DNA from 2 places in the Cupriavidus sp. 01T418 genome. Region 1 is predicted to be linked to the other one. Evidence: predicted binding sites of a transcription regulator. Region 1 holds the regulator's gene; the other holds the start of a gene.

What was found. The regulator FNR, encoded in region 1, switches genes on or off when oxygen is low (the NO sensors DNR and NnrR bind a similar motif). The targets are predictions, from matches to a motif close to TTGATNNNNATCAA.
Region 2: AC1DQ3_RS13095 (universal stress protein) is a predicted target of FNR. The motif match lies at 4,213-4,226, and genes of this name have one in related genera.

What each region holds. Positions count from the first base shown of each region.
Region 1 is NZ_JBFTQG010000022.1:49,356-64,217, forward strand. Features, by position in the region: gene nusA (transcription termination factor NusA) at 1-591, opposite strand, end outside; gene rimP (ribosome maturation factor RimP) at 588-1,076, opposite strand; gene rluB (23S rRNA pseudouridine(2605) synthase RluB) at 1,408-3,411, opposite strand; gene scpB (SMC-Scp complex subunit ScpB) at 3,417-4,460, opposite strand; gene AC1DQ3_RS21020 (sulfite exporter TauE/SafE family protein) at 5,042-5,800, opposite strand; gene fnr (fumarate/nitrate reduction transcriptional regulator Fnr) at 5,939-6,664, shown strand; gene AC1DQ3_RS21030 (hypothetical protein) at 6,733-6,978, opposite strand; gene AC1DQ3_RS21035 (FixH family protein) at 6,981-7,199, opposite strand; gene ccoG (cytochrome c oxidase accessory protein CcoG) at 7,224-8,717, opposite strand; gene ccoP (cytochrome-c oxidase, cbb3-type subunit III) at 8,767-9,690, opposite strand; gene AC1DQ3_RS21050 (cbb3-type cytochrome oxidase subunit 3) at 9,694-9,897, opposite strand; gene ccoO (cytochrome-c oxidase, cbb3-type subunit II) at 9,901-10,575, opposite strand; gene ccoN (cytochrome-c oxidase, cbb3-type subunit I) at 10,595-12,043, opposite strand; gene ccoS (cbb3-type cytochrome oxidase assembly protein CcoS) at 12,220-12,366, opposite strand; gene AC1DQ3_RS21070 (heavy metal translocating P-type ATPase) at 12,370-14,862, opposite strand, start outside.
Region 2 is NZ_JBFTQG010000010.1:2,952-18,662, forward strand. Features, by position in the region: partial or broken gene AC1DQ3_RS13070 (transposase) at 1-351, shown strand, start outside; gene AC1DQ3_RS13075 (flavodoxin family protein) at 813-1,343, opposite strand; gene AC1DQ3_RS13080 (lipid-binding SYLF domain-containing protein) at 1,354-1,959, opposite strand; gene AC1DQ3_RS13085 (BON domain-containing protein) at 1,956-2,609, opposite strand; gene AC1DQ3_RS13090 (universal stress protein) at 2,654-3,487, opposite strand; gene AC1DQ3_RS13095 (universal stress protein) at 3,576-4,058, opposite strand; partial or broken gene AC1DQ3_RS13100 (zinc-dependent alcohol dehydrogenase family protein) at 4,296-5,293, shown strand; gene AC1DQ3_RS13105 (universal stress protein) at 5,422-5,877, shown strand; gene AC1DQ3_RS13110 (L,D-transpeptidase family protein) at 5,924-7,504, shown strand; gene mepK (peptidoglycan L,D-endopeptidase MepK) at 7,553-8,122, shown strand; gene AC1DQ3_RS13120 (universal stress protein) at 8,334-8,765, opposite strand; partial or broken gene AC1DQ3_RS13125 (hypothetical protein) at 9,271-9,486, shown strand; gene ppk2 (polyphosphate kinase 2) at 9,533-10,336, shown strand; gene AC1DQ3_RS13135 (NADH-quinone oxidoreductase subunit B family protein) at 10,754-11,272, opposite strand; gene AC1DQ3_RS13140 (hydrogenase large subunit) at 11,272-12,819, opposite strand; gene AC1DQ3_RS13145 (hydrogenase 4 subunit F) at 12,824-14,278, opposite strand; gene AC1DQ3_RS13150 (formate hydrogenlyase) at 14,280-14,939, opposite strand; gene AC1DQ3_RS13155 (respiratory chain complex I subunit 1 family protein) at 14,941-15,711, opposite strand, start outside.

The sequences.
Region 1 (14,862 bases):
GATCTGCGGGCCGCGCGCGGTGCGATCCACATTCAGAATATAGGCGCGCACACGGTCGCCGGTGCGCAGGTTTTCCTTTGGAATGATCTGGTCGCGGGCCAGCAGCGCTTCCACGCGGCCGGACTCGACGATCAGGCCCTTCTTGTCGGCGCGCTTGACCGTACCGGTCATGACCTTCTCGCCGCGATCCAGGTAATCGTTGAGGATCTGCTCGCGCTCGGCGTCGCGGATCTTCTGCAGAATCACCTGCTTGGCGGCTTGCGCACCGATACGGCCGAACTCGACCGACTCGATCTGCTCTTCAATGCACTCATCCAGCTGGATGTCCGGATTCTGCTCGCGTGCCTCGAACATGAGGATCTGCTTGTCCGGCTCCTGCAGGCCCTGTTCATCGGGGACCACAAGCCAGCGACGGAACGTCTCGTGCTCACCGGACTCGCGATCGATGGCAACGCGGATATCCACGTCTTCCTCGAAACGCTTCTTGGTTGCCGAAGCGAGTGCCGCTTCCAGCGCACCGAATACCACATCCTTGTCGACGTTCTTCTCACGCGCAAGCGCATCGACGAGCAACAGAACTTCGCGGCTCATTGCTTGTTCCCTTTTTTCTGATTTCCTTTGAAGTCGATCACCGGCACCAGGCGTGCGCGATCGACATCGGATATGGTGAATTCCAGCAGTGCCGTGCCGTTCTGGCCTTCGAACTCGAGGCCAATCTGCTCTTCCCCCGGTTCCCCGGCAGGCACTTGCAGGATGCCAACGAAGTTCTTCTGGCCATTGACCGGAAGGCGCAACGTGACCCTGGCTTCCTGGCCCGCGAAGCGGACGAAGTCAGCCAGTTTCTTCAGCGGCCGGTCCAGCCCCGGCGAGGACACTTCGAGGCGCTCGTAGTCGATATTCTCGACGGTCAGCACGTGGGTAAGCTGGCGGCTTACCTTCTCGCAGTCCTCGATGACGATGCCGGTTTCAGGCTGATCGATGTAGACGCGCATGAGTCCGCCCGGAGCGCGCTCGAGCTCAACCAGCTCGTACCCCATGCCGTTAAGGGTGGTTTCGATCAAATCTGCCAGATGCACTGTATTCCCGAATAATGGCCATCAATACCGTGGCAGACCCAGCCCACCGGCACGGCCGCCTTTGTTGGCGGCTTGCAGCCTGCTTGCCTGCCAGCCATCCCGACCGGCGCGCCGTGAAACACGGCAAGCACACGAAACGGGCGAAGCAAAAAAAAATGGGCGCAATGCCCATCATTCGCCCATCCTTTTACAGGATGACTTTTGAATAGACTTGGATTATACGCTGTCGCGGTGCAAAAGGCAAAGGCGCGGGGACTTGCCTTGCCAAGGACGCGGCTTGCGCCGCTCTTCTCCCTGTATGGCCCGTCCGGCACACCCTGCCGCCATCGCTTCAGCGGTTGCCGTCACGGCCACCGCCGCGAGGACGGCGATTGCCACCGGGCTTGCCGGCTTGCGGCATCACATTCCCGTTGACTTCGCCGCCGCCGCGACGCTGGGAACGGCCTTGGCCACCGCCCATGCCACCCATACCGCCCATACCCCCCATCGGGCCCATGGGTCCATTCGTGCCTCGGCCGCCCCGGCCACCGCCACGCCCCGGACCACCGGGACCACGCGGCGAACCCGCCGCGCCACCACCAAACTTGGTGGTGTGCGAAGTCAGCAAGGTCGGGCCGCCGATATAACCCATCGAGGTCTGCATCGGATCGGGCTGACCACGGCCGGCGCCACTGCCGCGCGGACCGTTATTCCTGTTGACGCGCGGCAGGCCATCCATGCCGGTCGGCATCGGCATGCCGGCAATCGCCGCCTCGGTACGCTGCTGGCGGCCGCCTACCTTGCTGCCGCCCTTGGGCATGCTATCGCCCTTGCCGGGCGCCTTCAGGCCGATGGATGCCATCAGCGCGCGCACGTCATCCGCCGCGAGTTCCTGCCAGCGGCCACGCTTGAGGCCGCGGGGCAGCAGGAACTGGCCGTACCGGGTACGAATCAGGCGCGACACGGTCAGGCCTACGGCCTCGAACATGCGGCGTACTTCGCGGTTGCGGCCTTCGGTCAGCGCCACGTGGTACCAGTGGTTGATGCCCTCGCCACCGCCGTCGGCGATGCGCAGGAAATTGGCTTCACCGTCATCGAGCTTGATGCCATGCAGCAAGCGCTGGCGATCGGCCTCGGCCAGCTCGCCCAGCGTGCGCACCGCATACTCGCGCTCCACGCCGTAGCGCGGATGCATGAATTTGTTGGCGATATCGCCCGAGGAGGTAAAGATCAGCAGCCCTTCGGTGTTGAAGTCCAGGCGGCCCACGGCCACCCACTTCCCTGCCTTGATGCGCGGCAGGCTGTCGAACACGGTCGGACGGCCTTCGGGATCCGACTGGCTGACGATCTCGCCCGCCGGCTTGTGGTACAGCAGCACGCGCGGCGGCTTGGTCGACACCCGGCGGTGAATCAGCTTGCCGTTGACGCGAACCTGGTCGGCCGGCAGGATGCGCTGGCCAATATGGGCCGGCAGGCCGTTGACCGAGACGCGTCCCTGCAGGATCAGCTCTTCCATCTCGCGGCGCGAGCCCAGGCCACCCTCGGCCAGCACCTTGTGCAGCTTGGGCGCATCGTCATCCGCCGAGAGTTCCCGCACCGGCTTGACCTTGGCATGCGCGCCGCCGCTGGCATCTTCCTGGTCGTACTGGCCGGAGATGACGAAGCGGAACAGGTCCTCGCCGCCCGCGGCCACGGCCGCGGGTGCCTTTTCGGGCACACCCGGGGCCGGGCGCTGCGCACCGCCCCTGCCTTTGTTTCCCTTGCCCGCCTGGCGCGGGCCGCCCTGCTGCCCGTCGGCACCGCCGCGCCTGGCCGCGCCCTGCTGCTGGCCCTGTTGCTGGCCTTGCTGCGGCCTGCGCTTGCGCGCGCCATTGGGATTGCCGCGGGCTCCGTCGCGCTGGCGCTCGCCAGCTGCTTCGCCGCCGGCTTCGCTCACGCCTTCGCCTGCATCGGCGCTGACATGGCGGCGGCCGCCTCGCGGCGCAGGGCGTTCGCCCTGCTGCTCGCCAGCTTGCACTGATTCGCCTTCGGCGGGCTTGCGCTTGCCGCGCGTACGTCCCTTCCTCACGCCGTCGCCACGCCCGGCTTGCGCGTCCGCCGCGGCGCCCGCATCCGGACCGCCCGCGGCGGCAGTGGCCTCGCCATCCGCGGCACGCTCGCCGTCGCGGTCGTGCGCGGCCTGGCGGCGCGTCGCCACCAGATTGCGCAAGCCACGGCGCAGGCCCTTGCGGCGCGGCGCGCCCTCGGTGCCGGCGCCGCCTTCGGCGCCGTTGCCGGCATCGCCGGCCGGCTTATCCGCCTGGCGGACGTCTTGATCAACAGAATCGGACAAGGTATTCACATTCGGATGTTGCATGGTGTTCAGTTGGACACGCGCTCGTCGTGCTCGCTGGGGTGCGCCGGATTCGTCTTGGACGCCCCCGGGACTTCGGACTCCTGCTCGCCGGAGGCCACTTGCTCGTGGTAACCGTTGGCGGGTGCTTCCGCTTGCTCATTGGTTTCGCCGTCACCGACGGCTTGCTCCACGGCTGAGTCGTCAAGCCGTGCCCCCAGGGGCTCGGCGGACTCCGGCTCGATCCCTGGCTCCGGCGTCGCCGGCACTTCGGCCTCGGGCCCAGGCGCGGCTCGCGCTTGCACCAGAGCCTCTTTCTTTTCAAACGCATCCACCAGACCGGCGATGCCTTGCGCAGCGCCAGCCTCAAGGACATCGGGGACGGACGCCGCCGGCCGGGTTACTTCGCGCACGTCACCTGCATCGAGAGCCTCGATGCCGGTCCCGATTGCCTGGCTGCCTGCCTCCGCGAACGCTTCTTCGTCGCTTCCGGCCGGCACGGTACCCAGCGCCTCGAAATCGATGGGCTCCTGGTTCAGCAACGCGGCTTGCGTCTGCGCCTGGACATCTTCGAGCGGCGGCAGTTCGTCCAGCGTGCGCAGGCCAAGATCATCAAGAAAATTCTTGGTGGTGGCATACAGCGCTGGCCGGCCCGGCACGTCGCGGTGACCGATCACCTCGATCCAGCTGCGGTCCTCGAGCTTCTTCACGACTTCGGTGCCCACCGCGACACCGCGGATTTCCTCGATGTCGCCGCGCGTGACCGGCTGCCGATAAGCGATGATCGCCAGCGTCTCCATCACCGCGCGGGAATACTTCGGCGGCTTTTCAGGATTCAGCCGGTCCAGGTATTCGCGCATGACCGGGCGGCTCTGGAAGCGCCAGCCACTGGCCAGCGCCACGAGTTCCACGCCGCGCTGTTCCCAGTCGCGGCGCAGTTCTTCGAGCAGCACCCGGATGCTATCGGCACCAACATCGTCGGCAAAAAGCCGGCGCAGGTCATGGACGCGCAAGGGTTCCTGCGCACAGATCAGCGCGGTCTCGAGGACGATCTTCGCCTCTTGGGTATTCATGTGATTGCGTGCAGCCTGTCTTTGCACCTGCGCCCCGGACAAGCCCGGACGCACTGGAGATTGGGTTCAGCGGTTGGAATTGCCACCGCCATCTGACCGCGCAGCCAATTGCAATGCTTGATGCATGCAGTCGTGCGCTTTCTTTTTTGCATCGGGTGCCGGACCTGTCCGGCGGGAGATCGCCCGGCCACCGGCTTTACCTGCCGGTCGACAGAGCCCTTGCGTCGCGCCTTCCCCCTGATGTGGCGGACCTGTCCGGTGCGACGTCCGTCGCTCCAGGTGCAAGAAAATACGGATATCGGGCCTGCCTGGCCTGTTTCACCCGCCCTGCCGTGGCTGGTCTTTTGAACCAAATAATCTTTTGAACTGGACGGCGGATGGGGAACGGTCCCTGGCGGTAGTACGTACCCGGGTGTTCTGGCATGCATCCCTGAGTGCGAATGCTACCTGACGATGCCACGATGAAATACGCTGCGCGATATCGCTGTTCTTGCGATTGTATGGCATTCCCTGGCAAACCTGCAACCGATTCACGCAGGCAGTCACCTGACCAAGTGCGCGATACGCCATGAAGCGGCGTATCAGAAGACCAGGCAGAAGCCGTGCGCGGCCAGCGTCTCCGGCAAAAGCAACGCACGCGCCACTCCGACGACGCCGAGAGCTGCCACCGCGAGACCGGCGCCCGTACGTACCGCCGGACGGCGCGACAACTGCCTGAGGTAGCCTGACAGGCCCGAGATAAGCAATAGATTCGGCAAGGTGCCCAGGCCGAACACGGCCATCACCAGCGCCCCGGAAGGTGCATTCCCGGCCAGCAGCGCCATCGCCAGGGCGCCATAGACCATGCCGCATGGCACCAGCCCCCAGGCCAGTCCCATGCCGTAGCGCCGCGGCAGCCGGCCCTGCGGCAAGCTCATGGGTACAAGGCGCGCGACAGCGGCGGAAAAACCGCGGAGCAAGCAGCCGGCGCCACGGGCGGCCAGCCGCTCCAGCCAGGCAGCCGCCACGACGCGCCCGCGCAGCATCCTTAAACCCGACAACACCAGCATGACGCTGCCGACCCCGAACATCCAGCGTTGCAGCGGCAGGTACTGGGCCTTCCAGGCGCCTGCGCCCAAGGCGCCCAGCAAGGCCCCCAACAGCGCATACATGCTCAACCGCCCGGCATGCATGACCAGCAGCTCGAGCAGCCAATGGCCTGGCCGGCGCAGCACGGTGGCAGGCACGCTTGCAACACCACCCTGCTCGGCGGCAAGCGCAATCCCGCCGCACATGGCCGCGCAATGCGCGCCGCCCAGCAAAGCCAGGGTAAATACGCTGAAAAGTACGCCTATGGTCAACTTCCCCTCCCAACCACATCACCTGGCGCGGTAAAATGCGTCCAACGCGCCCCCGGGCCTCCAGGAGGCGCTATCAATATGAAGCCCAGCGCCTGCTACTCCGCGCTTGATTGATTGCGCTAAACCGACAGGCCCCAATTGCCAACATCCATTCCCATTACCGAGATGTCGCCCCGCTGCTCCACTTGCTCGCTGGGACAGCTCTGCCTGCCCGTCGGCATGTCGCAGCAGGACCTCGAAAAAATGGATTCGCTGGTGCAGGAGCGCGTGCGCGTACGCAAGGGCGAGACCCTGTACCGCCTCGGCGATCCGCTTAGCGCCGTCTATGCGATTCGCTTCGGCACGCTCAAGACCCACCTGACGATGGAGGATGGCCGCTCGCAGATCACGGGCTTCCACCTCCCCGGCGAAGTCGTCGGGCTCGACGGCCTCGGCGAGATGCAGCACGCATCGGACGCCACCGCACTCGAGGATACCGAAGTCTGCGTGGTGCGCTTCGGCGAGCTCCAGTCGCTGTCCAATGTGCTCCCCTCGCTGCAGCATCAGTTCATGCGGCTGATGAGCAAGGAAATCTCGCAGGACCAGGTGATGCTGATCACGCTGGGCTCGATGCGCGCCGAGGAGCGCCTTGCCGCCTTCCTGCTCAACCTGTCGGAGCGGCTTTCCGCGCGCGGCTATTCGGCCTCCGAGTTCGTGCTGCGCATGAGCCGCGAGRAAATCGGCAGCTACCTCGGGCTCAAGCTCGAGACCGTCAGCCGCCTGTTCTCCCGATTTGCGGAAGCCGGGCTGATCCAGATCCGCCAGCGCCACGTCAAGCTGGTCGACATGACGGGCATCAAGCAGATCGTCAACAAGTCCTGCTAGGCCGGCAAACATCGGCCTGCCGCGCAGAGCCATCCGGCTCCCGCGGCTTTGGCAGCCGCGCATCGCCCTCACTCCAGTTCGTCGGTCTGCGCCAGCCGCGTGGGCATGGTGTACAAGGTCAATCCACTCGACAGCGAACAGAGCGCCCACGCGACCAGGAAGCCCACGGTGTAGGCCGCCTCGCGCGACGCCTCGACCGGTTGCCCGAAAAAGCGCAGGTCACCGGGATCGACCATGGAAAATACCAGGGCCGTCGTCAGCCCGGCAACCAGGAAGCCGGGCCATAGCACCCACATCAGCCAGCGCAGTCTCATGGTCACTTCACCTGCGCCGTGGCCGGCGCAGCTTGCCGTGCCGTGGTGCCTGCCTTCTCGACCACCAGTCCATGGCGCGACACGCCATCGACGATGGGCTGGTCCGGGTGTGTCACGGCCAGCCAGATCGTGACCCCGCAGGCTACCATCGCCAGCAAGGGCCCGCTTATCAGCAGCCAGGGCCAGGGCTCCTTCCACCAGGGATTGCTTTGCTGCATCATCAGGCCTCCTGTAGTTTTCTGGATTCAAAGGTTGCGCGGGACGATAAAGCTGGTGCCCTGGCTGATCCGCGCACCGCTTGCGCCGCCATCGCCTGCCGCGGTCACCGTCACCTGGATCTTGTGGTTACCCTGGCCGGCGGCTTCGATCGGCACGCGCACGCGAACGGGGATCAGGCGGTTGGACGTGGGCGCGAGATTGCCGGCAGCGTGGTCGTATTCCACGGCCAGGCCCTTCAGGTCGTCGCTGTCCGCGCGGATGGCCACATGCATCGGCGCTTCGCTCGTATTGATCAGTTGCACGCGATAGACGTTCTCGATCCAGCGCCCCTCCACTTCCCTGCCCAGCGCGCCGCGGTCGCGAATGATGTCTACCTTGAGCGGCGTGCGCATCGCCAGTGACACCATGAAGCCGGCAACCAGGGCCAGCCAGATCACGGAGTACACCATCGTGCGCGGACGAACCAGGCGCTTGCGCGCCTCCGGCTCGGGCAACGCGCTGCGCATGGCGTTCTCCGAGGTGTAGCGGATCAGCCCGCGCGGATACGCCATCTTGTCCATGACCTGGTTGCAGGCGTCGATGCAGGCGCCGCAACCGATGCAGTCGTACTGCAGGCCATCGCGGATATCGATGCCGGTGGGGCAGACCTGCACGCAGATGCTGCAGTTCACGCAATCGCCAAGCCCTGAAGCCTTGTGATCGGCCTTGCGCGAGCGGCTGCCGCGCGGCTCGCCGCGACCCGCGTCATAGGTCACCACATAGGTGTCGCGGTCGACCATCACGCTCTGGAAGCGTGCATACGGACACATGTACTTGCAGACCTGCTCGCGCATGAAGCCGGCGTTGCCCCAGGTGGCGAAGGCATAGAACAGCGTCCAGAACGTTTGCCACGGGCCCAGCGACAGGCTCAGCACGTGGCCACCCAACTCGCGAATGGGCGAGAAGTAGCCAACGAAGGTAAAGCCGGTCCACAGCGCGATCACGATCCAGAGCGTGTGCTTGGCGGCTTTTAGCCGCAGCTTGCGCGCGCTCCACGGATCGCCGTCCAGGCGGATGCGTGCGAAGCGGTCGCCTTCGACATGCCGCTCGATCCACATGAAGATCTCGGTGTACACCGTCTGCGGACAGGCGTAGCCGCAGAACAGGCGCCCCGCGATCGCCGTGAACAGGAACAGCGATAGCGCGGAGATCACCAGCAGCACGGACAGGTAGATCACATCCTGCGGCCACAGCACCAGGCCCAGGATGTAGAACTTGCGCGCGCCGAGATCGAACAGCATGGCCTGGCGGCCGTTCCATTGCAGCCAGGGCATGCCGTAGAAAAACAGCTGGGTCAGGACCACCATCCAGACCCGCCAGCGCGAAAACGCACCCTTGACCGAGCGCGGATAGATCTTGCGGCGGACTTCGTAGAGCGTTGCGTCCGAGGTTTCCGCATCCGCCGTGGCCGATGCGGGCTCCCGAAGCGGCGCCCATGTGGCCCCGCTCTTTCCCGGCGGTTCCGGTTCCCGGGCGTTCATGGGCGATCATCCCCACCGGCATACCGGCTCCAAGGGCAGGCGTCGCGGTTCATTGCCCGCCCTCCGCGCCTGCCGCGTTGTTCGACAGCCCCCAAACGTAGGCAGTCAGCATGCGGATGCGCTCTGGCGTCAGGATTTCCTCCTGTGCCGGCATATGGTTGTCATGGCCCTTCAGGATGGCGTCGACAATGGTCGCCTCCGAACTGCCATACAGCCAGGTCTTGTCCGACAGGTTGGGCGCGCCAAGCGCCTGGTTGCCCTTGCCGGTGGATCCATGGCAGGCCGCGCAGGTGGACTTGAACGTGCTCTCGCCGCGCGAGGCGCGGATCGGGTCGGACGCCAGGCCCGACAGCGAGCGCACGTATTGCGCCACGTCGCCGGCCAGCCTGGCGTCGATGGTCGAGGCGAAGGACGGCATCACGCCGTTGCGGCCCTTGGTGATGGTCTGGGCGATGGTGGCGGGGTCGCCGCCGTACAGCCAGTCGTTATCGGTCAGGTTGGGAAAGCCGCGGCTGCCGCGCGCGTCGGAGCCGTGGCACTGCGCGCAGTAGTTGAGGAACAGGCGCTGCCCGATCTCGCGCGCGGCCGGTTCAGCCGCCACCTGCCTGATTTCCATCTGCATGTACTTGCCATAGACCTCGCGCTGCAGCTGCTCGGCCGCCTTGCGGTGCGCCTCCAGTTCGACCCGGCTGGATGTCTTGAGCACGCCGGGGTAGGAACCCAAACCGGGGAAAAGCACCAGGTAGGCCAGGCCAAAGAGGCACGCCAGCAGGAACATCCACATCCACCAGCGCGGCAGCGGATTGTTCAGCTCGCGCAGGTCGCCGTCCCACACGTGGCCGGTGTCTTCGGTGGCACCGACCACCTTGGCCACCTTGCGCTGGGAGAACAGCAGCCACATGCACCAGACGATGCCGACCAGCGCGATGGCGGCGATGTAATAACCCCAGAAATCCGTGAAGAAGTCGCTCATGACTCAGTGTTCCTGCCTGGAATTGTTTGCGCCGCCGGCACGATGCCGGCCGTCGTGGCTCGCGGCCAGGGGCTCGTCGGGCAAGGCGAAAGGCAGCATGGCCGACTCCTGGTTGGCGGCCTTGCGGCCGGACGACCAGGCCCACCAGCAGATCGCGAGAAACGCCAGCAGCGAGACCACGGTGGAAAACGCAGTGATCATTGCCATGGCTTACTCCCTGGCCGGCGCGGCCGCGGGCTGGGCCGCCGCGGTATCCACGCGTACGTTGCGCTTGGTGATGCCAAGTTCCTGCAGGTAGGCGACCATCGCGTCTTCTTCGGTCTTGCCTGCCAGCGTGGCGGGCGCCTGCTCGATCTCGGCGTCGGTATAGGGCACGCCCAGCCGCCTGAGCGCACGCATGCGGCCGCGGATATCGCTGGTCTGCAGCCGCGCCTTCTCGAGCCACGGATAGGACGGCATCACCGATTCCGGCACCACGTCGCGCGGATTGCGCAGGTGGATACGCTGCCAGTCGTCCGAGTAGCGACCGCCCACGCGCGCCAGGTCGGGACCGGTACGCTTGGAGCCCCAGAGGAAGGGATGGTCGTAGACCGACTCGCCGGCCGTCGAATAGTGGCCATAGCGTTCGACATCGCCCTGCAGCGTGCGCACCTGCTGCGAATGGCAGCCCACGCAGCCCTCGCGGATATAGATATCGCGGCCCATCAGGCGCAGCGGCGAATATGGCTTGATCCCCGCATCAGGCTCCGTGGTGGAATGCTGGAAGAACAGCGGTACGATCTGGACCAGCCCGGCGATGCTGACCACCAGGATGGTGCAGAGGATCAGCCAGCCGATGTTCTTCTCCAGGGTCTCGTGCGTAAAAAAGCTTCTTTTTTCGGACATCGTTTCCATCCTGGAATGATCAATGGGCGGAGGCGGTAACGCTGGTCGGGATCGACGCATCCACGGCGGACCTGCCGATGATGGTCCGGGCCACGTTGTAGGCCATCAGCAGCATGCCGGAAAGGAAGCACAGGCCGCCGAGCAAGCGGATCAGATAGAACGGGTACTTGGCCTTGACCGCTTCCACGAAGGCGTAGGTCAGCGTGCCGTCGGGCTGGGTGGCGCGCCACATCAGGCCTTCCATCACGCCGGCGATCCACATCGAGGCGATGTACAGCACCACGCCGAGGGTGGCGATCCAGAAGTGCAACTCGATCAGGCGCACGCTGTACATCTCCTTCTCGCCGAACAGCCGCGGGATCAGGTAGTAGAGCGAGCCGATGGAGATCATCGCGACCCAGCCCAGCGCGCCGGAGTGCACGTGGCCGATGGTCCAGTCCGTGTAATGCGACAGCGCGTTGACGGTCTTGATCGACATCATCGAGCCTTCGAAGGTCGCCATGCCGTAGAAGGACAGCGCCACCACCAGGAACTTGAGGATGGGATCGGTGCGCAGCTTGTGCCAGGCACCCGACAAGGTCATGATGCCGTTGATCATGCCGCCCCACGAAGGCGCCAGCAGGATCAGCGAGAACACCATGCCAAGGGATTGCGCCCAGTCCGGCAGCGAGGTGTACTGCAGGTGGTGGGGGCCCGCCCACATATAGGTGAAGTTGAGCGCCCAGAAGTGAACGATCGACAGCCGGTAGGAGTAGATCGGGCGGCCGGCCTGCTTGGGGATGAAGTAATACATCATGCCCAGGAAGCTGGTGGTCAGGAAGAAGCCCACCGCGTTATGGCCGTACCACCACTGCACCATGGCGTCCTGCACGCCGGCGTAAGCCGAGTAGGACTTCCACATCGTCACCGGCATCTCGACGTTGTTGACGATATGCAGGATGGCGATGGTCAGGATGTAGGCGCCGAAGAACCAGTTGGCCACGTAGATATGGCGGGTCTTGCGCTTCATGATGGTGCCGAAGAACACGATGGCGTAGGCGATCCAGACCAGCGTGATCAGGATGTCGATCGGCCATTCGAGTTCGGCGTATTCCTTCGAGCTGGTGAAGCCCATCGGCAGCGTGATGGCCGCGCCGACGATCACCAGTTGCCAGCCCCAGAACGTGAACGCCGCCAGCGGGCCGCAGAACAGCCGCGCCTGGCAGGTACGCTGCACGATGTAGTACGAGGTGGCGAACAACGCGCTGCCGCCGAAGGCGAAGATGACCGCATTGGTATGCAGCGGCCGCAGGCGCCCGAAGGACAGCCATGGCGTGTTGAAGTTAAGCTCCGGCCAGATCAACTGCGCCGCGAGCAAAACGCCGACGGCCATACCGACAATCCCCCACACTACCGTCATGACGGCAAATTGCCGCACAACGCCGTAATTGAAGGTGTCGGCGCGAGAATACGCGGCGGTGACAGCCATTCAGACCCCCAGATTGGATAAACATGAATTGATGTAGTGACTGTAGGAAAAACACGCTCCGGACGTCTTGATCTGTATCAAGGGCACATGAGGAGAGCGGGTGGTGAACACCGCCGGGCACTGCAATCGGCTTTGGCGCATCCTGCCGGCTTCGGCCAAAGCGCGGCCGCGATGGATCAGGGCTTGTCGTTGTCGAGCAGGATGGCCTCGCCGGGCCGGTCGAGGTCATCGTATTGGCCGGCATGCAGCGCCCACCAGAGCGCGCCGGCGATCACGGCCACCAGCACCAGGCTCATCGGCACCAGCACGTAGAGCATGTCCATGCATCAGTCTCCGGGCTTGCCCGCGCGCAGCAGGCGCCAGGCGTTGGCCACCACCAGCAGCGACGACACCGACATGCCGATGCCCGCCATCCAGGCGGTGACATAGCCGGTCGCCGCCAGCGGGATGGCGATCACGTTATAGGCAAAGGCCCAGCCAAGGTTCTGGCGCACCACGCGGCGGGTGCGCCGGGCCAGCTGCAGCGCGTTTGCGATCTCGGCAATGCGGCCATGGGTCAACACGGCGTCGGCGCCGGCCTGCGCCAGCGGGGCGCCGCTGCCGATGGCGATCGACACCTGCGCCTGCGCCAGCACCGGCGCATCGTTGATGCCATCGCCCACGGCCAGCACTACCGCACCACCGCGCTGCAGGTTCGCCACGTAGTCGCGCTTGCCTTCGGGCGTCACGCCGCCTTCGCGGCGCGGCATCATGAAATGATCGGCCCACCAGCCGACCGTGGCCGGCGTATCGCCCGACACTAGGTGGCAGGTCACGCCGAGCACGCGCAGTTGCGCGAGCAATCGCGCCGACTGTGCGCGTTCGACGTCGGCCAGTTCGTATACGGCTTGCGCACCGGCGGCAGTGCCCTGCCACACCAGGGTTGCACCGCAACGTTCGCCAGCGGCCGGGGTGGCATCCGCGCCGGCGTTACCCATCGCGCCGCTGGCCAGGGCGGCCACGAACTCACGCCGGCCGAGGCGCAGCAACTCGCCATCCACCTCGGCTTCAAGACCCTGTCCCGGGACATTGCGCACGGCGCCGATAACGTGGGACTCGCGTATCAGCCCCTGCGCCTGCGCTGCCTCCACGATGCCGCGCGCGACCGGGTGCTCGCCGGAGCGTTCGATGGCCGCGGCCAGGCTCAGGCTGGCGGCAGGATCCGCATCCCCCACGGGATGCGTCCGCACCAGCGCGAAACGTCCTTGCGTGAGCGTACCGGTCTTGTCGAGCACCACGTCCGTCACGCTGGCCAGCGTCTCCAGCGCATGGCCACGCGTCAACAACAAGCCCCGGCGCGAAAGCGCGGCGCCCGCGGCGGCCAGCGCGGCAGGCGTAGCCAGCGAGAGCGCGCACGGGCAGCTCACCACCAGCACCGCCACCGTCACCAGCAGCGCGCGCGACGGGTCGATCCAGGCCCACCATACGGTGCCGGCCAGCGCGGCCAGCACCAGCAGGATGCCGACGAACCAGCCCGCCACACGGTCGGCCAGGGTGGCCAGGCGCGGCTTCTCGGCCAGCGCGCGGTCCAGCACGGCGACGATTTCGGCCAGCCGGGTCGCCGCGCCTGCCTGCGCCACGCGCAACTCAAGCGGACTAGCGGTATTGAAGCAGCCGGCCAGCACCGGATCGCCGATGCCACGCGGCACCGGGCGGCTCTCGCCCGTCAGCATGGACTCGTCCAGTTCGCTGGCGCCGGCGACAACGGTGGCATCGGCGGGCACCACCTCACCGGCCTTGACACGAATCAGGTCGCCCGCGCGCAGGCGGGCCACCGGCACCCGCTCGCCCGCCCCGCCCTTGGCCGGCAGGCGCTCGCAGGTGGCCGGCAGCTGCCGTGCCAGCATCTCCGCGCCGCTGCGCGATGCCTGGCGCACGCGCAATTCCAGGTAACGCGCCAGTAGCAGGAACGCCACGAACATGGTGACCGAATCGAAGTACACCTCGCCGGTGCCCCGCAGCGTGGCCACGCTGCTGGCGAGAAAGCCCGCACCGACGCCGATCGCCACTGGCACGTCCATGCCAAGGTGGCGCTGCCTGAGGCTGCGCCACGCCCCGGCGAAGATCGGCGAAGCCGAGTACAGCACCACCGGCAGCGTCAGCACCAGGCTGGCCCAGCGCATCAACTGCAGCTGGCCGGGATCGATGGTGGCTTCATGGGTGTAGATGGGCCAGGCGTACATCATCACCTGCATCATGCCCAGCATGGCTACCGCCATGCGCATCAGCAGGCCACGGCGCGCGTGGCGGTCATGCTGGTCCGAGCGCGATAGCTCGAACGGCCACGCCAGGTAACCAATGCCGGCCAGCGCGGCGAGCAAGGCGGAAACAGGCTGTTCAGCCGCGCGCCAGCGCACCACCACGCGGCGGGTCGCCACATTGGCGATCACCGATTCCACGCCCGGCAGGCTGCCCAGGTGCTGCTCGATCAGCCAGGCACAGGCCGCGCAACGGATATTCTCCGGCGCCAGCGTGATTTCGGCACGGCGCTCATCGAGCGGGCGCACGAACTGGGCCCGCAACTCTTCAGTGTCATAGGCGGACCACACGGGCTCGGCCTCGCGCCGCGCCGCGTCGTCGATGGGTCGGGCGAAGCGGGCCTGATCGCCATACAAGTGCCCGAACCCGGCCGCGTGCAGGGTCTGCGCCAGGGCCTGGCAACCGCCGCAGCAGAAGGATCGGTCCTTGCCGTCGATGCTGGCGTGCAGGGCCGGCTCGGCGGCCGGCAACGGCTGGCCGCAGTGAAAACAGCCTTCATGCGCGACGGCCGCCGACGCGCC
Region 2 (15,711 bases), on a different contig from region 1:
CATACCGGACAGGTGCTGGCAGACTGCCGCGAGCGGTGCACCCATCTGGTGGCCTTCACGGAGCACGTGGCAACCGCTTACCCAGGCAAACAGGTGCACGTCGTCTGGGACAACCTGAACACGCACCGCGCCCAGGCCGTCTGGCAGGCGTTCAACGCGCGGCACGATGAGCGGTTTCACTTCCACTTCACACCGTTGCACACGAATTGGGTCAAACAGATCGAATTCCGGTTTGCCCGTTACACGCGACGGATGCTACGCCATGCGAGCCACACCAGCACCGCGCACCTGCGCGAGCGCACCGAGCGGTTTATTGGCGCGCACAATCAGGCTGCACGCCCGTTAAAGTGAAGATTCCGGGGCTCGCAAGCCTACGGGCGTCACCTGCTGATCAAACGTCTGGACGAAGAGGAGCCGCTCGGCTGACCGAACTCGGCCGCAATCGTTATGGCGCCGCCTTTCGCAGCCAAAGTGGGCGTTGGGAACCTCTGCCGGGCGCCGGTACACTCGACGAGATGGCCCAGGTGATCGTCACGCTCCTGTAGCCAAGCCTATTTACGGGATGCTGTACTAGCTATCCAATGAAGGCAGCCTCGGACATTCTCAATCCTTAAATTTGTCGGCAGTCACGCGCCACCGCATGGATGCAGTGCGAGAAGCGGCTGGAGGTGATTCCTGGCGCCACGCACCTGTTTGAGAAGCCGGGTGTGCCGGGACAGGTCGGCAAACTCGCCCGCAATGGGTCTTGCTAGCATTTAGCGGCGGCGCTGCACGGCCACGCCGGCTAGATGTGATGTGCCAACAGGCAATGTCTAGGCTTCTTTAGGCGATAGCCATGCAGGCCGCTGCGCTGTGCCGGTACTTGCATTCGCCGCCTCTACCTGCTCCGCAAAAGCACGCAGCGCCTGCAGCGCTGCCCCGCTGGCCACATCGCTCTGGCGCAGCGCAACGACCGGTGATGGTGCCTCCGAGGCCAGGCGGGCGACTTCCTCTGCCGCGTTGAACCCGCCTTGCCGGGCCATCACGCAGATCACCGACGTCTTGCAAATCAATGGTAGATGGTCCCGCAGGAAGCTGCGCATGGGCGCGGCCAGGTGGCCGACCCAAATGGGCGCGACGATGACAAGCCGCTGGCACTCGGACACGACCGGGCCGGCGTAGCGGTAGCCTACATGCCGCTGCAACAGGACATCCAGTACGCAGCGGGCATCGCCCAGCAAGCCGGCGCGGCTCACCTGGTCGCCGACTTCCGCGATCGGCCAGCCGGTATGCGCCGCCAGTTCTTCCGCGGCCTGGCGCGCCGTGCCGGTGCGCGAGTAATAAACAATCAGGATCTTTTCCATCGATGGCTCCTCAGCTCTCGATCCGCGTTATCCGCGTGCCGACCAGCGACAGGTTGATCATGATGCCGCTGTTGGTCAGCACGAAGCCCACAATGTCGCCTCGAACGGTATTGCTATCTAGGCTGGCACCGATGCCCAGGCTCAGGATCGATACCGATCCGTCCACACCCACGGTCCAGCCCCGACTGGCTCGAAAGCGCTCAAGCGCCTGCTCCGTCAGGAACACCAGCACAACAGCCTTGGATCCCATGCCCGCCTGCGCCCCGAGCGAGGCACCGACGAGCCGGTAGTAGGTTTTGTCCCCACCCGCGCCACGCATCATGCCGTCACCCTGCTCCACGCCTGCCACCGCGCCGCCGGCAAGCACATCGGGAAAGACCAGCACGCCGCTGGACTTGCCCACCAAGGCCCGCGCGCCAGGATTGCGTGCGTACAGGCGCGCCAGCACGGCTTCGCAGTGTGTATCGAGCTCGTCGGCATCCAGCACGAGCTTGTTGGTGGCACCTGCCCACGCGGCCGCCGGCAGGCCTGCGGCGTAGCACAGCACGGCAGCCCCGGCGAGCGCCAGGCATGCCAGACGCCGCTGCATGGCCGCAGGCTGCAATGAGGGGATCATGGCCCCACCATCATGCGGTCCACCACTTGAGTCACACCCGGTGCGGACCACGCCGTCTCGCGGGCGGCGCGGATCTCGGCCCAGTTGCGCAGCGTGCCGGACAACGTGACCGTGCTGCCATCGACGGCGATGCGCAGGTGCGCGGCATCGGCAATTGCCTGGCGCGAGAGCGCATTGGTAATGCGCTGCGCGAGATCTGCTGGAACGACCGTCGGCCTCACGCTGATGCCATTGACAACGTTGGCCACGCCGCGCACCCGACGCACCATGTTGGCAGCTGCAGCACGCTGGTAACCATGGTCCACCTCGCCCGTCAGCGTGACGGCGCCCTGTTCCACCATCACCTTGATGGCATCGGACGGTATGGCGATGCTCCACTGCAGCGCGTTTTCGATCCCGCGCGCGATATCCGCATCAGACCGCTGCTCCTCGGGTGACATGCGCACGTCGAGCTCGACCGCCACCGCGCGGACGCCGGGAACACGCTGCACCGCCTCTTCCACGGCGTGCTTCGCGGCGAAGCTGTCAAGCTGGCCGCTCAAGCTCAYCACGCCATCGTTGACCTGAACACCGATGCCCTCGGCGCGGATTTCCGGATCCCACTCCAACTCCTCGCAGACGTCCTGCTTGAGTTGCGCATCGCTTTTCATCGCGTTCTCCTGTACGTTCGTGCGCGCCGGCAACGTGCCGGCAATCAATGTGACATCAGCACCGGCACCGTCATGGTGTCCAGCAAAGTCTGTGTGACGCCGCCCAGTACCAACTCGCGTAGGCGCCCGCGTCCGTAGGCGCCCATCACCACCAGATCGGCGCCGAAATCCGCCGCGCGCGAGAGCAAAGTCTCGCCGATGGCGATGTCCGATCCTTCCTGGCAGTGTTCGATGCCTGCTTGGACACCATGGCTTGCCAGCGCAGCCACGGCATGGCTCGGCGGGCTCGCATCGGGCCGCGCGCCCGCGCCGCCTTGCGCGCAAAGCACCTTGGCCTCGCCACCTGCGATCAGGGGCATGGCGTCGTGCAAGGCACGCGCGGCCTCGCGTCCGCCGTTCCATGCCACCACGGCACGTGCGCCGGGGACGGCGAATTGCCCGGCGAATGGAATGACAAGGACCGGCCTACCCCCGTCGAGGATGATGCTTTCCAGGAACTGGGTCGCGACAAAGCTGTCCGGGTCGGCCGGATCGTATTGCCCGGCAACGACAAGGTCGGCCTCGCGCACTTCGCGCAGTGCCATCATCAGGGGGTCGCCCTCCACTGCGCGCCACTCGGTTTCCACCCCGACTTCCTGCGTTGCGGCCTCGAAGTGACGGCGCACTTCCTCGCGGGCGTCGCTGCGCCGCTGGCGATCCTCTTCGATATAAGCAGCAGCGCCTTCCATCGTGTAGAACCAAGTGGGATCCGGCATAAAGCCCGCAAACAGTCCGATCAGCCGCGCATGGCGGGCCACGGCGAGCCGGGCAGCGATTTCAAGCCGGTCCAGCGCGCGTGGGCTGGTGTCCATGTGAACCATGATGCTGGCGTAGTCCATGACATTCCTGTGCGGTTTGAGAGCCTGCATCCAGTCTAGGAAACGCCTGGATACGGCTATTGACTCAGGTCAAGCCAGTGACTCCCGCTTACGCCGACTTCGCGCCAGCGCTCCCTTCTGCCAACGGCGCGTGCACCAGCAATACCGGCTGGCGGCATTGCCTGACCAGCCCCTCCGCCACGCTGCCCATCAGCAGGCGCCGCACGCCGCGGCGCCCGTGTGTGCCCACAACAAGCAAGTCGGCGCCCGTCTGTTGCGCCACCTGCTCGATGGCGTTGGCGACGTCGCCCAGCGCCAGCGGTTCGTCCACCATCAGCGCGTTGCATGGCACCTTCTGGGCCGCAGCCTTGGTCTTGGCCTCGTCCAGCAGGATCTGTCCACCCTCGAGCAGGCTGGCGCGCAGGTCTGTCAGGTCGACATAGCCCACCTCGTACCTGAGATAGCTGTTATCGATCACATGCACCACCGTCAGCTCAGAGCCTAGCGCAGTCGCCAGGCGAAGCGCCTCCTCCAGTGCCCGATTGGCCGATTCGCTGCCATCCACGGCAACCAGTATCTTGCTGTACATCATGCACCTCCTGCATCAGGGAAATCTGCGGATGGCCGGCACGGACACGCCTGCACGCCGCCCTTGGATGCATCTAGTGTGTATGCTCGGACGCGCGCGGTGTTGATGCGGATCATGGCATCCGCAACTTTATGGGGCGCCCGCCTGGCGCACGCCATTGACGCGAATCAAGCGGCGGCGGCGGGCTTCGCCTAGCATGAATGCTGGGTGCCTCTGGGGGCGTTCGCGGAGGATGGCAACATGCAAGATACGATGCGTGCGATGATCTTCGACGGTGCCGGGCCGGCCCTGCGCCTGGCGCGCRTCCCCGTGCCGGTGCCCGGCCCCGGCGAAGTGCGTATCGCAGTGAGCACCTGCGGCGTCTGCCGCACCGACCTGCACATTCTCGACGGCGAACTCGCGCACCCTAAGGCGGCGCTGATTCCCGGACACGAAATTGTTGGCAGGGTCGAGTCCTGTGGCGCAAGCGTGACGGGCCTTGCCCCGGGCGACCGGGTAGGCGTGCCCTGGCTCGGGGGCACTGCGACTATTGCGCGGCCAATCGCGAAAACCTGTGCGATGCGCCGCAGCTCACCGGCTATACGCGCGACGGCAGCTACGCCGAGTACGTGGTGGCCGACAGCCGCTATTGCTTCCCCATCCCGGAGCAATACGACGACGAACATGCAGCGCCCTTGCTGTGCGCGGGCCTGATTGGTTACCGCACGCTGTGCATGGCGGGGGACGCCCGTGACGTCCGGTCTATCGGCATCTACGGCTTTGGCGCGGCAGCCCACCTGGTGGCGCAGATCGCCGTAGCTCAACAGCGCGAGATCTTCGCCTTCACACGCCCCGGCGACACCGCCGCCTGCCAGCTCGCCCGCGACACCGGGGCCTGCTGGACCGGTCCGAGCGACCAGCCCGCGCCGCAGCCGCTCGATGCCGCGCTGATCTTCGCGCCAGTGGGTGCGCTGGTGCCGCTGGCACTGCAAGCCGTCGCCAAGGGCGGCAAGGTGGTTTGCGGTGGCATCCACATGAGCGATATTCCGGCCTTCCCTTATCGCCTGCTATGGGAGGAGCGGTCGATCGTGTCGGTGGCCAACCTCACGCGCAATGACGGGCTGGAACTGATGCGAATCGCCCGGGCCACGCCGCTGCACACCACCACGACAGTCTATCCACTGGAGCAGGCCTATGCCGCACTGGCCGACCTGCGCGCTGGCCGCCTGGCCGGCGCGGCGGTACTGCGCATCACCTAGTCTGCCTGCTGCCGGTGTGCGGGCAGGTGCTTGATGCAGGTCAATACGTCATCTGGCTCGCCCCCTATGCTGCAGATGACGGTGGCGCCCATGCGCGCGCACTTATATCCAGCCAGGAGGCACGAACCATGTACCAGAGAATATTGCTCGCGGTGGACGGCAGCCGCTCTTCGGACCTTGCCCTGAGTGAGGCCATCACGGTGGCCAAGGCGACTGGCAGCGAGGTCAAGGTGCTGTTCGTGGCGGACGACAGCGATGTCTTCTTCTCCGTGGGCGGCTACGACCCCCACAAACTGATGGAAGGCATTCTCGCCGCGGGGCGCGATGCGCTGGCCGCGGCCGCCACGCGCCTAGCGCAGGCCGGCATCTCGCATATGACGAAGATTTTCGAGAAACCCGTTTCCCCCGGGCAGATATCCACCACCATCGTGGACGAAGCCGATCGTTGGAGTGCGGATCTCATCGTGATCGGCACGCACGGCCGCCGCGGCTTCCGGCGCCTTATCATGGGCAGCGTGGCCGAAGGCGTGGTGCACAAGAGCAACAAGCCTGTGCTGATGGTCCGTAGCGAGATCCAGGAATGAACGTGAAACGCAAACGACTGGCGCCGTGCTGGCGGCGCGCGGGTTGATGCGAGGCGTCTCACTGACCCGCAGCGCTGGCACGCCCAGGATCGTGGCGGGCTTGCTGGCCGCATGGGCCTTGAGCTGGCATGCGGGAGCGCTGGCTGAGGACGCCGCGCTCTGGTTTTCGCAGAGCCGCCCCACTGCCGACGCACGGCAGGCTGCGAACATCCTGGCCGCCGCCGCGGCCGACGGGCTGGAACCCCGCGACTATGACGCCGACGGCCTGCAACGTGCGCTTGGCCAGGCCGCGCAAGGGCCGCCACTGGCGCCGGAAGCCGAGGCGCGGCTTGAAGGCCATCTGACGGCGGCAATGCTGCGCTATCTGTCCGACCTGCACGGCGGCCGCGTCGAGCCGCGTAAGATCCACGAGAATTTTGCCGCCGCAACGGATGAGCAGTTCGAGCCCTCGGCCTACCTGCACGCAGCCGTCACCAGGCACGACCTGCCCAAGGCCGTCCAGCAGGCGGCACCGTCGTTCCCGCTGTACGGCACCCTGCGCGAGGCGCTCGCCCGCTACCGGGCGCTGGTAGGTGATCCGGCCTGGCAGGCACCGCTGCCGCCGCTACCCGGCAAGAAGCTGGCGTACGGCCAAGCCTACGCTGGCATGCCGGTCCTGACGCGGCGGCTGATCGCGATGGGCGACCTGCCTACGGGCACACCCGTCCCGGAACGCTATGAGGGCGCGGTGATGGAGGGGGTCAAGGCATTCCAGGCCCGCCACGGGCTGGAGACCGATGGCGCTATCGGCGCCGGCACGCTAGCGCAGCTGAATGTCTCGCCCGCCAGCCGCGTACGGCAAATCGAACTGACGCTGGAGCGCCTTCGCTGGACGCCGCTGCTGGAGGGCCCGCGCATGATCGTGGTCAACGTGCCGGAGTTCGTGCTGCGCGCCTATGAAGTCCACGACGGCAACGTTCAGGTCAAGGTGGAGATGAAGGTCATCGTCGGCAAGGCGCTCGACACGCGAACACCACTCTTCAAGGAGCACATGCGTTTCATCGAGTTCAGCCCATATTGGAACGTGCCACCCTCTATTGCGCACGCGGAAACCCTGCCCAGGCTGCGCCGCGACCCCGGCTATTTTGAGCGGCAGGGCTTCGAGTTCGTTGGTGCCGACGGCAAGGCGGTGACAACGCTGTCGGCGGCCAGCCTGGATGCCGTCCAGCGGGGGCAGATGCGCATCCGGCAGCGCCCGGGGCCGATGAATGCGCTTGGGGACATCAAGTTTATCTTCCCCAACAACGACAACATCTACCTGCATCACACGCCCGCGCCCAAGCTGTTCACGCGGGACCGGCGCGACCTTAGCCATGGCTGCATCCGGGTCGAGGAACCGGTGGCTCTGGCCAGCTTTGTGCTGCAGGACACACCCGACTGGACCGAAGCGCGCATTCGCGAGGCCATGGACAAAGGGCAATCCAGCACGCTGCGGTTGCAGCAGCCGCTGCCGGTGGTGCTCGCGTACGGCACGGCCATCGTCAAGGCCGACGGGCGCACCTTTTTCTTCTCCGATATCTACGGGCTTGACCGGCTACTGGACGACGCGCTGCGGCAACGGTCCGCGAACCTGCGGACTTCCTCCTAGAGCGCCACGCGCGCAAGATTGAGCCAATAAGCAAAAAGGGAGTGTTCGATGATCAGGCCCCCCAGCGACCCTCGCCGACTGTTCCTGCGCCGCACAGGCGAACTCGCCCTGGCCGGCGTGCTGCTGCCGCTATCGGCCCACCCCGTGCTTGCGGCCCTGGCAACGTTGCCGGGCGCCCGCAGCCTCGCCTTCGACCATACCCACACCGGCGAGCGCATTGACATCGTCTACGCTATGGGCGAACAGTTTGTGCCCGAGTCGCTGGCCATGCTCAATCGATTCCTGCGCGATCACTACTCCGGCGAAATCGGGGCAATCGACCCGCAACTGTTCGCGCTGCTCTACCGTCTGAAGCAGACACTATCCTGCGAAGCGCCCTTCCAGGTCATTTCTGGCTATCGCAGCCCTGTTACAAACGCGCGCCTGCGCAAAACGGGCGGCGGCGGCGTCGCCACCCATAGCCTGCATATGGACGGCAAGGCCATCGATATCCGCTTGCCCGGCGTGCCGCTGGCGGATCTGCGCGATGCCGCCCTGTCGCTGCGCGGCGGCGGTGTGGGCTTCTATCCGCAAGAGCAGTTCGTGCATGCGGATACGGGACGCGTGCGGGATTGGTAAGCGGCAAGGCTCTGTCGCGTTCGCTTGCGCGCGCTCGGCCCGCCGCAGAGCGGCTTCCAATTCGGCCCGCAGGCGCCCCCGCTCTGCCTGCTCCGCTGCTCCCCACTGCCGGCTGAAGGTCGCGCTGGGCTTCCGCCTCGCTCGCCTGCAGCCGCGCCTCGGCCCGCTCGCCGATGGCCACCTCGTTGGCGGCCTGCACCACATCCGCAGCTCACGCTTCCTGCGGTGCCCTAACAAGCATGACAGGCACCTTGCACTGGCGTACAAGCGCTTCGGCCACACTCCCCATCAGCAGCCGAGTCACGCCCCGACGTCCGTGGGTGCCGATCACGACGAGTTGAGCGTGGCTGCCTTCCACGGCTTGCTGGATCTGGCTGGCAACGTCACCGAGCGCCACGATGTCGTCGACCATGACGACATGGCAGTGCAAGTTCTTTGCTTCGGCATTCGCCTGTGCTGCGGTCAGCAGTTCCTGGCCCCTCCTGACCAGACCTGCCCGGACCTCCGCCTGTTCATAACCGCTGTCAACGACGTGAACGATCTCCAACTCCGCGCCGCAGGCGCCGGCAATGCTGATCGCCTCTTCCAGGGCCTGATCGCTGCAGTGGCTGCCGTCGATCGCCACCGAGATTTTCGTGTACATGCGCCAGCTCCTTCAGGATTGCTGCATTGTGTTCAGCCTGCTGCAAAGCATCACGCCCCCGCGGCCGCATCGCCCCATCTGCTGACCAATCAGTCCGACAATTGCACTGGTACGGTCATCGACTCCGCGATCAGATCGGTGTTCTGGTCTGCGGCCCGGGCGAACTGCCTCTAGCCGACACGCTTACTGTCGCAGACGCACGGAAATGCGTCTCGACATCATGGCGCGCATCCTGTGACTGGATGGTGTTATAGCCACATCCAGTGAGGCTCGCACAAAGTACCTCATCCTTTGGCGGCCTCCCCGATGAAGGCACATGAAGCCAGGAATCCATTAAAACGTCCCGCGAGGGTCAGGCGCCGCCGCTAATCTGGCTTTCCGCATTAATCCTAGGTCGCGCGGATGACAGGTATCTTGATCTTCCTCAACAACAGGTTAGTCGCTCGCACATAGGGTCTTCCAGACGACGTGCCAATCGCAGTCAGATTCGCCGCTCGGGGCGAGGCATAGAATGACTACAGTGCGCTTGGTGGCGCAGATGATTGATGCCGAGGTCAGACAGATACTGGCCGATGCGAACAGGCGAGTGAAGCAAACACTCCTGGCAAGTCGGAATAAACTAGATGCACTGGCGAAGCTACTGCTCGAGCAAGAGGTCGTAGATCGGCCTGCGCTGGACTTGCTTTTTTCTGACAAAGTTACCTCACTGACAGCAGGGTAGCGCTCTGTAGAGGCTGCCGAGACGTCGGACTTACGGAACCGGAACAATGAAAACGAAGGCAAGTTGCCGCGGCAGTGAGGCTGAAGTCAGTTCGCTTTCGCATGAGAAATACGAAGGGGAACTGCATCTACTTCAGATTGAGTTAGTGAAGCTGCAGAAGCACTTCCTCGGCTGCAACGACAGGATACTGGTAGTTTTTGAGGGGCGAGATGCTTCCGGGAAGGATGGAACGATTAAGCGCATCGTTGAGCATCTCAGTCCGCGTGAAACTCGTGTAGTCGCCCTCGGGAAGCCTTCCGACCGCGACCGAGGCTCATGGTATTTCCAACGCTTTGCGGCGCAACTGCCTGCCTCCGGAGAATTTACGCTCTTTAACCGCAGTTGGTATAACCGGGCTGGTGTCGAGCACGTGATGGGATTTTGCACCGATGCCGAGCATGAGGAATTCATGTCTAGCGCCCCAGAATTTGAAGGCATGCTGATGCGCTCCGGCATTCGCCTCATCAAATACTACCTGGACATCACCAAGCCGGAACAGAAGAGGCGACTTGAGGACCGCCGGCGCGACCCGCTAAAGCAGTGGAAGATAAGCTCCATCGACGAGCAGGCGGTCGGGCTTTGGAATAAGTACAGCAAGGCTCGAAACGAGATGTTTGCTCGCACCAACGATGTCGTGCCATGGAACGTCGTGTGTGCAGACGATAAACGCCTGGCGCGCCTCAATGTCATCAAGGATTTGCTGCATCGTCTTCACTATGCGAACAAGGATGAAGAACTGATTCGTCCAAGCCGGCAGATTGTGTTTCCCTATTCCGACGAGCACCTGCTGAGCGGAGCCATTGCGAAATGAATCGTTGGCCGGACATTGTCTTTGTGCTCGCAGCCGTCGACATTTGCCGCGAGTTCGATATCTCATTCGACGAGACGTCCGCGGCTGACCGCTTCGCTCTCCGGCACACTCGCGTCATCAACTCGCTGATCGGTCTAGTGCTGGCGGTGTTCGTTGAAGGATCCTTTGCCGCGACTCCATTCAAGGATGCGAATGTAGCTCTGTCTCCCCAGTTGAACCTAATGGTTGCAGTCGTGACTGGACTGGCAATCTTCGTTGTTCATGGTACGCACCCCGCGGGGCTTTGTCGCAAGTCCGGAAGGGAAAATTATCCACAGAAGCTGTGGATAACTAAAGGCTGCAGGCGACCATAGCGACGCGGATTCGGGGCGCGTTGCTTCCCCTATCGTGATCCTCCAAGACTATCGTTTAGATGACTTAGCTTTTGTGCCGCTCCACGGCGGCTAGTATCCCCCGGAGGATCTCGATGGGGGTAGGCGGGCAGCCTGGCACAGCGACGTCGACGGGGATCACGTTGGCGACGCGACCGCAACTCGCATAGCTCTCGCCGAAGATGCCGCCCGTACAGCCGCAGTCACCCACCGCGACCACGAGTTTCGGCTCCGGCGTCGCGTCATAGGTACGCCGCAAAGCCTCTTCCATGTGGCGCGAGACCGGTCCGGTCACCAGCAGCATGTCAGCATGGCGCGGGCTGGCAACGAATTTGATGCCAAGCCCCTCAATGTTGTAGTAGGGGTTGCTGAGTGCATGGATTTCCAGCTCGCAGCCGTTGCACGAGCCTGCATCGACCTCCCTGATCGTGAGCGCCTGACCAAGAATGTCGAGGATGTCCTGGTGGACACGTTGAATCGCGGCGCCGCCATCGGCATCGACGACCTGGGGCGCTGGCTCGGTAACGATACCGGTGCGGGCAATTTGTTTGAGGATGAGCCACATTAGAGATCGTGCCCGGAATAGCTGAGATTGAAGGATTTATTGATCAGCGGAAAGTCCGGAACGATGTTGCCAATGACGGCGTGCTCAAGCACCGGCCAGTTCTGCCAGGAGGGATCATGGCAGTGGCAACGCAGGATCCGGCCGTCTGCGCCGATTTCGAGCGCCACAAGGACTTCGCCGCGCCAGCCCTCCACCCAGCCTGCCCCGATGGAAATCGCGTCCTGTGCCCGGATCCCGGCATGGATTGCGCCGCCTGGCAGTTCCGAGCAGATGGCGCGAATGAGCCGCAGGGACTCAATGGTCTCGTCAAAGCGCATTGCCACGCGTGCAGCGACATCACCATCGCGGTGCTTGGCCATCGTGACGTCTAACCGGTCATAGGGTGGCCACGCGTGGTCGCAGCGCAGGTCCGCCGCTTGCGCGCTGGCGCGCCCGGCGAGCCCCGCGAGGCCAAGCTGGGCGGCAAGTTGTGGCGTTACCCTTCCCGTGGCGCGAAAGCGGTCCTGCAGCCCGGCATGCTCGTCATACACGATCCGCAGTGCGCGGACCTCGCGCTCGATGCCGTCGCACTGCTTGCGAAGCCAATCCAGCATCGGCGGCGTCAGATCGATCGCAACACCTCCGGGCACCACGGCATCCATCATGAACCTGTGGCCGAAAGCTTCCCCGGACAGCCGCTGCCAGTTCTCGCGCAATCGCGAGAACTGCGCCAATCCGAAGGCCAATCCAGCGTCATTGCCCAACGCACCAAGGTCACCCAGGTGGTTGGCCACACGCTCGCGTTCCAGCATCATGGCGCGCAACCAGACCGCCCTTGCCGGTATCCCGGTGCCGGACGCCGATTCGAGCGCCATACAGTAAGCCCAGGCATAGGCCACTGTCGAGTCACCCGAGATACGGCCTGCGAGCCGGTAAGCTTCGATAGGCGCAAATTCGGTGAACCGGCGCTCGATGCCCTTGTGCGTGTAGCCGAGGTGGGCTTCAAGCCGCAGCACCTTCTCACCGACGACGGAGAAGCGGAAATGGCCAGGTTCGATGATGCCGGCATGCACCGGGCCGACGGCGATCTCATGCACGCCATCACCCTCGACGCGTACGAAGGGATAGTCCGCCGGCAGCCTGCCCGCGGCGGCCTGCGGTTGCGTCCCGTGTTGCAGGGGGAATGACCCTGGCGGCCACAGGCCATGGTCCAGCCAAGGGCGCTGGTCGTGGCTGCCTTGCACATGGATGCCCAGGAGGTCAGCCATGGCGCGCTGCATCCGTCCGGCACATGGGAAGATGAGGCCCAGATCCGGAACCCCTTGCGCCGGGTCGCCGAGCCGCAGTTCGAGCCAGACCAGTCCCTCCGGTACGGCATACGCGGCACATGCCGCCAACGTCCCTCCCGCGGCGCTGCGGTCAACGCCCCACACGGAAATGAGGCGCCCGCCCGTGTTGGCAACCGTGCGCGCTGCCGCGCTCCATGCGTCGGGACTGGCCAGCCCGTGCCATACCGGCAGCGGTGCCGGCAGGCGATGCAGGTCGAGTCCGAGTTCAAACAGCGCCATGCGCTCAACTCCCCAGCATGGCGGCCGCCTGGCGGTACCACGCATCCAGATACGGCGGGATATAGAGACCCAGCATCAAACCAAGTGCGAGGTGCAAGAACACCGGGACCAGCGCCGGTGGGTGCGCCAGGGGCTTCAGGGTAGTCTCGCCGAAGACCATCGGCTGCACGCGACTGAACACTGACGCAAAGGCCAAGCCGAGCGCGACCAGCAGGAAGGGCGTGGCCCAGGGTTGCTCACGCATTGCGGTGGTGACGATCAGGAACTCGCTGGCGAACACGCCGAAGGGCGGCATGCCCAGAATAGCCAGTACGCCAAGCATCAGGCCCCAGCCGACCGTGGGACTGACCCGGATCAGCCCGCGGATCTCGTCCATGACCTGCGTGCCCGCTTTCTGCGCCGCATGACCGACGGCGAAGAAGATCGCGGACTTGACCAGCGAATGTACCGTCATGTGCAGCAGTCCGGCGAAGCTGGCGATCGGGCCGCCCATGCCGAAAGCGAAGGTCATCATGCCCATATGTTCGATGGACGAATAGGCGAACATGCGCTTGACGTCCCGCTGGCGGATGAGGAGGAAGACCGCTGCCACGACGGAAACCAGGCCGAAGCCCATCATCAGGTGGCCTGTGAGATGGTTTTTCAGCGCCCCGTCCGTCAACACCTTGCAGCGCAGGATAGCGTAGAGGGCCACATTGAGCAGCAGGCCGGACAGCACGGCGGAAACGGGGGTCGGCCCCTCCGCATGCGCGTCCGGCAGCCAGTTGTGCACCGGCACCAGGCCGACCTTGGTGCCATAGCCGATGAACAGGAAAGCGAATGCCAGGGTGATGATATTCGGGTCCAGCCGGCCCTTGACCGCATCGAGATTGGTCCACAGCAGCGCGCCGCCCTCGGGGCCAATGACCTGCTCGGCCGCCATGTAGAGCAGCACCGTGCCAAAGAGCGCTTGGGCGATACCCACGCCGCACAGGATGAAGTACTTCCAGGCCGCCTCGAGGCTGGCTGCGGTCCGGTAGACGCTGACCAACAGTACCGTGGTCAGCGTGGCGGCCTCCATCGCGACCCACACGATGCCCATGTTGTTGGTCGTCAACGCCAGCAGCATCGTAAAGGTGAATAGCTGGTACATGCTGTGGTACAGGCGCAGCCGCGGCGGCGTCATCTTGCCGTGGTCGCGCTCCACGCGCATGTAAGGCCGCGAGAAGATCGACGTGGTCAGGCCCACGAACGCGGTCAGCGTGACGAGAAACACGTTCAAGGCGTCTATGTAGAACGCACGGTCCCACACGAGCGTGGGACCGTCGTCGATGATCCGACCGGTGAGCCAGCAGGCCGCGATGAAGGTGCCCAGGCTGAACGCGACGTTGACGTCACGCGCATGATCGCGATGACCGACCAGCGCCAGCACCAGCCCGCCGGCGAGCGGAGTTGCAAGCAGGAAGGCTAGCGCAATCAACTCAGTCCTCCTTCAGCTTCTCGAGGTGGCGGATGTCCAGGCTGTCGAACTGCTCGCGGATCTGGAACATGAACACGCCCAGGATCAGCACGCCGATCAGCACATCCAGCGCAATGCCAAGTTCAACTACCATCGGCATGCCGTAGGTCGCCGAGGTAGCGGCGAAGAACAAGCCATTCTCCATTGCCAGGAAGCCGATGACCTGCGGTATTGCCTTCGAGCGGGTAATCATCATCAGGAACGACAGCAGTACGCAGGCCAGTGCGATGCCGAGCGTGCCGCTGGCCAGCTTCACCGACAGCCGCGAGATCGGCATGGCCAGGTTGAACGCGAAGATCACCACCAGGATGCCGATCAGCATGATGGTCGGGATATTGATCAGCGTCTCCACGTCCCAACGGATATCAAGCCGGTCGATGACGCGGTGCAGGAGATAGGGAATCAGCAGCACCTTGAGCACGAAAGTCACGCCAGCCGACAGGTACAGGTCCGGCTGCCGGGTCACATAGCCAACCACGGCTGTCGCCAATGCCAGGGTGGCGCCCTGCAGCGTGAACAGGTGGATTAGCGATAGGACGCGGCGCTGTGAGATCATCCCGAAGGCGAGGATGAGCAGGACCGCACCAAGCAGGTTGACGAACTGGGTCAGCAAGGTGCTCATGTCAGCGGGCAAGCAGCAAATGCACCAGCATGCCGATCACCGCCAGCAAGAAGGCGGTGGCCAGGAACTCGGGGACGCGGAAGATGCGCATCTTGGCACTCACTGTCTCCAGCGTGGCAAGCAGGATGCCGCCCACGGTGAGTTTGAACAGCAGCGCCGGCAGCGCCAGCAGCATGGACAACGGCGCCTGGGCCTCTGCGATGCCCCAGGGGAAGAACAACGCCAGTCCGATACAGGAGTAGGCGAACAGCTTCAGGCTTGACGCCCACTCGATGAGTGCCAGGTGGCGGCCCGAGTACTCCAGGAGGAGTGCCTCATGAATCATCGTCAGCTCCAGATGCGTGGCGGGGTTATCGACCGGTACTCGGGCGTTCTCCGCCAGCGAGACCATGGTGAAGGCAACGCCGGAAAAGGCCAGTCCGGGGTAGATCGCGAGGTCACGATGGGCGAGTGTCTCGACAATGGTGGTGAGCGATGTCGACTTGGAGACTAGCGAGGCCGAGAACAGCACCATCAGCAATGCGGGTTCGGCAAGAAACCCGATCAGCATCTCGCGCCGCGCCCCCAGGGTGCCGAAGGCCGTGCCGATGTCCATCGCGGCCAGCGAAATGAAAACCCGCGCCAGCGCGAACAGGCCGACCAGCGCGATCGCGTCGGCCGCAGGCGCCAGCGGAAGGTCGGTCGACAACGTAGGGATGATCGCGCATGCCAGTGCCATGCAGCCGAACACCACGTAGGGCGTGGCGCGGAACAGCGGCGACGCGTTGTCGGC